Regions from separate parts of the Ruegeria sp. HKCCE3926 genome, predicted to be linked through region 1. Evidence: riboswitches for the same ligand, from Rfam matches in the RefSeq annotation. Region 1 holds a riboswitch; the other holds the start of a gene.
The links. Region 1 has a riboswitch for cobalamin ahead of I9184_RS07930 (DUF1636 domain-containing protein). Riboswitches for the same ligand answer to the same signal wherever they lie in the genome.

Region 1 (3,832 bases):
CTGATCTGCCTTGGGTTTGTCGTTCAGTGCAAGCCAGCCCGATACACGGTCGATGATCGCTTCGATCCGGTCCGGTTCGGGACGGTGTGCAAAGCGCGCGTATTCCAGATGCGGATCGCGTTTTCCGGGTTCCTTGAAAGACGCAACTCCTGCTGAGATCCGTCCATCCACCTCGGGCAGTACCACATGCATGGCAAGATCGGCCGGGGACAAACCGCGTTCCGCCTCGGCCCAGGCTTTGCGGCGCGAGGTGGCGAGAGCGACCTGAAACACCGGCACGCCTGCAGCGTCCAGAGGCGACGTTCCCGACGCGCCTTTTCCCGAAAACGAAGTGGCGTTGACAATGGCAGATGGGTTCAGCGCAACAACCTGTTCCCGCAACCATTCGGCGGCTACAGGCGCCTTGAGAGACGGGGCAAACAGGCCCACCGCCGCGTATCCACGGGCGCGCAGGCTGCGGATCAGGGCTGCGATCGGGGCGGTGTCTGCCGAGGTCAGGTAAGCGCGGTAAAAGGTGACGAGGATTCGTTTAGTCTTGCCTTCGAATGCGGTTTCCACCGGGATTACGCCGCGATCCGGACACCACACGCCACATTCGGGCAAGGTCTTGGCGCCCATCACCGGACCGGCATAAAGCCCCGCCGCCAAAGCCATCTGCGCCAGCGCGGCCTGTGCCGCGACCTCGCCGCCGGTATCGCACAGATGCGCCAGACGCCGCAGGGTCGAGACCGGCAGGGTGGAATAGTCATCCAGCCGCGTGTCCGCGCGCCCGTCGGCGGGCAGCACCGCCAGTGCGATGCCCTTGGCCTGCGCCAGCGCCAGAACCTGCTGCAACCCATAAGCCCAGTAGGGCACCCCGCCGATCAGACGGATCAGAATGCCCTTGGCGCCTTGAAGCGTCTGTTCGACATAGGTATCGACCGACAGCGGGTGTTTCAGAGCCGTCAAATTCGCCAGCCGCAGGGTCGGCATTCGCCCTTCCGGTCCGCCACCACGATGCCAGCCCGCCGCGAAAGCGCCTAGGTCGCTGTCCGAAAAGGACAGCACCATCAGGTCCGCCGGGCTCTGGCCCAGATCGGTTGGGGTCTCGGTTTCCTCGAGCCCGTGGCTTTCACGAAAGACGACGTGCATGGCTTACTCGGCGGCCTCACGCACACCTACGAGGATTTCGCGGATTTCCGCCTCTTTGATATCGTCATGCTCGGCGATGACGACCAGACGCGAACGGCGTTCTTCACCGGGTTCCCACGGGCGGTCATACTGGTGACGCACGCGGGCACCCACTGCCTGGACCAGCAGGCGCATGGGTTTGCCCTGAACGGCGGCATACCCTTTGACGCGCAGGATGTTCAGTTCATTTGCCAGGCGTTCGATATTGGCGACCAGTTGGGCCGGATCGGTCTGCTCGGGCAGCTCGACGATGATGCTTTCGAAATCGTCATGCTCGTGATCGTGATGGCCGTCGTGATGCGAGGGTCGGGCGTCCATGTCATCCTCGGCGGCGGCTTCCAGACCCAGCACAACGCGCACGTCCACGGCACCTTCGGCCACTTCGACGACGGGCAGGGGGCGCGGCGCCTCGGCGGCGATGATCTCGCGCGCTTTGGCCACGCCTTCTGGGCCGGCGAGGTCGGGCTTGGTCAGCAGGATGATGTCAGCGCAGGAGATCTGATCCTCGAACACCTCGGACAGGGGCGTTTCGTGGTCGATCGAGTCATCGGCCATGCGCTGCGCATCCACTGCTTCGACATTGGGCGCGAAGCGGCCTGCGGCCACGGCCTCGGCATCGGCCAGGGCGATCACGCCGTCGACGGTGATCTTCGAGCGGATGTCAGGCCAGTCGAATGCCTTGAGCAGCGGTTTCGGCAGGGCCAGACCGCTGGTTTCGATCAGGATGTGATCCGGGCGTGGCTCCAACGCCATCAGGGCCTCGATGGTGGGAATGAAATCATCTGCCACGGTGCAACAGATGCAGCCATTGGCCAGTTCCATGATGTTTTCCGCCGGGCAATCAGGAATGGCGCAGGATTTCAGGATGTCGCCATCGACGCCTACATCGCCGAACTCGTTGACCACGACAGCAAGGCGCTTGCCCTGTGGGTTCTGCATCAGGTGACGCACCAAAGTGGTCTTGCCCGAGCCCAGAAAGCCGGTGATCACTGTGACGGGGAGTTTTTCGAGGTTCGACATGTCAGGCTCCAATGGGGGGAATGCGCGAGGCACAGTTCTTGCGAAAATGTTCGGGGCGTTCGCGCCATTTCACCAAACCATCTTCGGTGGCCAGATACTTGGTCGCGCCGTCGACGATGACGTCGACATGATCTGTTTCGTTCAGGTTTTCATACACGAAGGTCCAGCGGCCCGGCCCGCGCAACACGATCGAACAGCCTTGATCACAGTTTGACAGGCATTCAACGGCTTTCAGGGTGACACCGTCGGGCAGGTCCGCCTGTTCCAGAGCCTTGTGTAACAAAGCGCCCGGGCGTTGCGTGTCATCTTCCACAGGCAGGCCGCGACGGCAGGTGGTACAGACCAGCAACTCGACTGGTGCGGTATCGGTCATGTCTCTCATCCCCCCAAATCCTCTTCGCGGGGGACGGGGTTTCATGCGGGCCACGAATGGTCATGGACCCGACACCGGAACACCCCGCCCGGTTTCAACTTCGGTTGTTGGCAGGTCTCCCGGCTTGCGGATGCCAAAGGCGGGCCTCTGTCGGATGTCCCGCCTTCCCGGCTTTTGGGCCAGTGGCATTGGGCATCCTCTCCGTTCACGGTCGCGGGGGCGGCTGCGTTTGGCGGCAAGACCGTTGACGCATTCCCTTTTCATCGGCTGTCACCGACACCAACGAAAGGGACATGCGGCACCGCTGGCCTGCTTGTCAAGCGAGTCGCGCGCAACAATGATGCAGAGGCATGGAAAGCGACCTGTGGGCGTCGATGGGCGGCATGGCGTACCGGGACCCAGCCCGAGATGGGCCGGGCGACGAACGGTATGTTAGCAAGGGGCGTAGACTATGGTGAACGGGTGCCTTGACTGAACGTGTCAAGATGATGGGAAAGACCACCGAACACCCCGGATCCTCTTGCGCTAATAGATGACGTTGATCATGAGCAGCGAGACGACCAGAAACAGCGCCGTCATTATTCCGCCGGAGCGGACGAAATCCATCACCTTGTATCCGGCCGGACCCATGATCAACGCGTTTACCTGATGGGTTGGGATGATGAAGCTGTTCGAGGTCGATATGGCGACCGTCAGGGCAAAGACGGCCGGGTTTCCACCCGCAGCCACCGCAATCGATACCGCCAGAGGCACCAGCAGGACCGTGGCCCCCACGTTGGACATGACCAAAGAAAAGGCCGTCGCCAGAATGGCGATGCCGGTTTGCAGCGACCAGAGCGGCCAGCCGTCCAGAATTATCATGATCTGCTGGGCGATCCACGCGGCCGTGCCTGTGTTCTGCACGGCTTGTCCCAAAGGTATGAGGCAGGCGAGCAGGAATACGGTGTTCCATCCGACCGCGCGGTACGCCTCGTCCACGCTGAGCACACGGGTCAGCATCATGCCCACCGCGCCGGTAAGAAGACAGAGTGAAAGCCGGACGTCCGTGAACAGGATCAACGACAGCGAAATGGCGAAGAATGCCAGGGCCCAGCCGACTTTTTGCGGCCTCAGCTCGTCCTGAGGAAAGTCTGTCGTCACAACGACGAAATCCGGATCTCGTTTGATCCGCATCAGGTTGTCCCATCTGGTATGGGCCACAAGCATGTCGCCCGCCTGAAACTTTTCGAGCCCGATCTGTGTGGATTCGTGATCCTCGGTCTCGACATG
Region 2 (3,832 bases), on a different contig from region 1:
GACATCACCGGGTGATCCTTGAGGAACTGGAAAGTGTCCTCTGCGCCGTTGCCGGACTGATAGTCGAGCAGCACCAGAAATTCCGGGTTAGCCGCTGCCACAGCTTCCCACGACGTGCGGCCCCAGCTGGTATCCAGATCATGAGTTGCGTTCTCACCGCCAGCGGCTGCGATCATCGCATCGGGAATGGCGAACTTGCCGGCGGTAAACGGAGCATCGGCCGGTCCGTCCAACAGGAATACCCGCGGCTTTTCCAGATCGGCTGTTTTTGCTTGAATGGCGGACAACTTGTCCTTCCAGCCGGCAACCAGCGCCTCGGCCTTGTCTTCGACCTGCATGACCTTGCCCAGGCGCAGAACGTCATCAAACAACAGGTTCATGCTGGATTCGGGGCGATCCTCGTCCAGATGCACGCAGCTTTCGGTCAGGATCATGGTCTTGATACCAAAGGGTTCCAGCGTGTCGGGCGTGACATCTCCGCCGGGTTTCATGCCATAGTACCAACCGGCAAAAAACAGATCAGGTTCGACGGCCACAAGGTTTTCAATCGTCGGGTACTTGGGGGCAAGCTCTGGGATGTCGCCGCGCTGAGCATCAAAGTCAGGGCTGGTTTTGTACCAGCCCGAAATCCCGGTAAGTCCCACGATCTTGTCCTGAAGGCCGAGTGCAAAGGCCATATCCGCCATGTTCATATCATGCACGACCAGACGTTCCGGCGCCGAGTCAAAAACCAGCGGTTCGCCGCAATTGTCCACGGTGACGGCTTCCGCTGCCACGCCACCTGCGAAGCCAGCGAAGACAACCACCGGCCAGAGTTTCTGCATCATATGTAAGCTCCTGTTATTATGACAATTTCCGTTTTCGGATGTCCAGTGCGGGGATCATGCGGCCTTCGTGCTGAAAGCACAGATAATCCACGCCGAATGTCTCACTTACCCGGTCTGGGGTCAGAACTTCGCCAACAGGCCCGAACCCCGTCAGGCGCGTGGCTTTCATCAACGCCACATGGGTGGCGAATTCCGGGATCATGACCAGATCATGGACGATCATGACGACCGTTACCCCCAGATCAGCGACCAGAGACAGCATGTGCCCCTTGGCATCGGGGTCCAGATGGTTGGTTGGCTCGTCCAGAAACAGCAAGGACGGGTTCTGGGCCAGCGCGCGCGCGATGTGCGCGCGCTGACGTTCTCCGCCGGACAGTTGACCCATCGTTTTGTTGGCAAAATGCAACAGCTCGGTCGTCGTCAGCACCCGTTCAAGATCAGCCCTGTGCTGAGTCACCGAACGTTCGCCCTGAATCGGGATTTGCCCCAGCGCAACGTAGTCTTGCAGGCGCATCCGCCCGTCGGGCATTTCCTGCTGCCCGACCACAGCAATGGAGCGGGCACGTTGGCGGGCGGACAGGGTCCGAAGGCTTTGTCCTTCTATCCAAACATCGCCCAACGCAATCCGTTCAATCCCGCACAGCAGTTTCAGCAGAGTGGTTTTGCCGGCGCCGTTCGGCCCGGCGATTGCCAGAATTGATCCTTCTTCCAGACGAAAGGACACATCCTGCAACAGGATGTCGCCATTGAGCGCGTAGTATTCCAAATTCTCTGCAATCAGAAAACTCATGATGACCCCCCGAAAGGCAACGCGGGAATTCGCGATAAGGTCTTTGCGAAAAGGGCAGGGGGGCGGTCCGAGGCACTGGTCCAGCCGTCGTCGCTGTCGCCGAACTGGATCGCAAATTCGACCAAGGCAGACAGATCGCGGGATGTCGTGATATCGCCAAACAGGTACTGCGCTTTGCCCGGGGCCTGAAATCCGACGGTCATGGCCCGTTCACAACCTGCCATGCAGGCCACCATTCGGGTTTCAAAACCGTCAGGCAACCGGGCATCCAGCGCGTCTTGCGCGGCTTCGGCAGACATCGTCCCCTGACATGTTGAACAGATCAGAACGTAGTGATCAGAATAGCAGGTCATTGCCTTCTCCGTCGTTTGCCAGATGCAGACAGAGGGCACATACCCGGATATTACGCAAACGCGCCATCAAGCCTCCTTCCGAGACGCCCCGCCTCGGGTTGGTTCATAGTGTGATGGCAGGTCTCCTGACTTGCGGGTCGTTGCTTGGCCGACCTTCCCAACCCTTTTGGGTCAGTGGTGAAGTGGCGTCGCTCACCGCTTACAGTTGCGGGGGCAGTCACGGACTTGGCACATTCCAGCGCCGCACCGTGTTCCCATTTTCATCCCTTACGGAACCATCCCGCTCAGCTAGTCCGGCTACGCCTGACTTGTCAAGCGGCAGGCGAAAGGGTGGTGGACGGAATTGCAACGGTTGAGCCAGCGATCCTGGTGCGCCAGCCCGGACCGAACGGTGTCAATAGTCTGATACAAGAAGAAAATCCGGTTCGGTATCTTCCTCAACCTTTGAAAACCGTGGGATTGGCTTTTCAAACACATTGTCCGTACGGTCGTCATTCACGGTCGATACCTCGCCAATAAGGCAATCGCCGCGCTCGGCCCAGAAAGCGTGCCAGATGCCGGGCATCAGAGTTACGCTTTGCCCCGGCTTCAGCCGCAAGTGCTCTTCGGGTTGCAAGGTTACAGGGCAGGCATCGCTTGGGACCGTCACCGGGTTGTCGCGGTCGACGCCACCGTTTGGATCTGACGCATGGATTTCCAGAACGAGATCGCCGCCGCCCCGGTTGATGATGTCTTCTGCCTTGATGATATGCCGGTGCATCGGAGAAAGCTGATTTTCTCTCGAGATCAACAGTTTTTCCGCATAGAGCATCCCGCGCCCGGATTTCAGATCCTTCGCCTCACCATTGCGCAAAGTGAATAGAAACAGTCCAAGTTCATCAAAACGGCCCTGGGCGTAATCGGTAATGTCCCATCCCAGCCCGCGGCTGCGGATCGTTTCGGCCAGAGGGCTGCGCATTTTCTCGGGCGACCAATCCGCAAAGGGTGGCAACACGGCACCGAAGGACTGAATGAACGCCTGTGCCCGGGTCTTGATACGGTTGATTTCGGATCGTTTCATCATGCCGTCCCACAGATCAAAGTTCGTGCGCCCAGGGGGGTTCTGCCCCGGCTCGGGAAACGGTCACGGCCGCCACGTCAGCGCCCAGTTCCATGGCTGCTTGCAGGCTTTCAACCGTCAATCCGCGCAGACCTGACTTGGTCAGATGCCCTGCGCGGCTGAGCTCGGTCAGAACGCCGGCGTTGAACGTGTCACCTGCGCCGATCGTATCGACCACTTCAACGGGTTTCACGGGAACCGAAACTTCGGAACCATCCGCCAGGTAACCGTGCGCCCCGTCACTGCCGCGCGTGACGATGACAACGGAAGGACCCGCCTGCAACAGCACAGACGCTTTTGCGGCTTCGGATTCAGCGCCCGGAATGATCCAATCCAGGTCCTCGTCTGAAACCTTTACGATATCCGCACGCGAGATCATGCGGTTCAAACGCGTCCGAAACCGGGTTTGATCCTTGATGAAATCCGGGCGAATATTCGGGTCCAGCATCACCGCACGGTCGGAACCGTGGCGGTCCAGAAGGGCGGCATATGCATCTGCGCAAGGTTCACACGCAAGGCTGATTCCGCCGAGATACAGGGCAGAGACAGCGGGAAGCTGATCTGGCATGTCCTCGGGCAGCAACATCCGGCCTGCGGTGTTTTCATCAACAAAGCTGTAAGACGCGTGTTTATCCGAGAGCTGCACAAAGGCAAGCGTGGTAGGGCGGTCCGAGATGATGACATGTGTCGTGTCCACATGGCTCGCTTTCAGCGCATCGATCAGTTGCTGGCCGAACATGTCCGATGACAAACCTGTCAGCAT

Region 2: another riboswitch for cobalamin. It lies ahead of I9184_RS08895 (DUF1636 domain-containing protein); the one in region 1 lies ahead of I9184_RS07930 (DUF1636 domain-containing protein).

The regions. Positions count from the first base shown of each region.
Region 1 is NZ_JAEDOU010000001.1:1,579,403-1,583,234, reverse strand. Features, by position in the region: gene cobN (cobaltochelatase subunit CobN) at 1-1,131, opposite strand, end outside; gene cobW (cobalamin biosynthesis protein CobW) at 1,135-2,190, opposite strand; gene I9184_RS07930 (DUF1636 domain-containing protein) at 2,192-2,563, opposite strand; cobalamin riboswitch at 2,655-2,862, opposite strand; gene I9184_RS07925 (SLC13 family permease) at 3,089-3,832, opposite strand, start outside.
Region 2 is NZ_JAEDOU010000002.1:142,674-146,505, forward strand. Features, by position in the region: gene I9184_RS08885 (ABC transporter substrate-binding protein) at 1-827, opposite strand, end outside; gene I9184_RS08890 (ABC transporter ATP-binding protein) at 844-1,617, opposite strand; gene I9184_RS08895 (DUF1636 domain-containing protein) at 1,614-1,970, opposite strand; cobalamin riboswitch at 2,068-2,265, opposite strand; gene I9184_RS08900 (D-lyxose/D-mannose family sugar isomerase) at 2,365-3,030, opposite strand; gene I9184_RS08905 (carbohydrate kinase) at 3,047-3,832, opposite strand, start outside.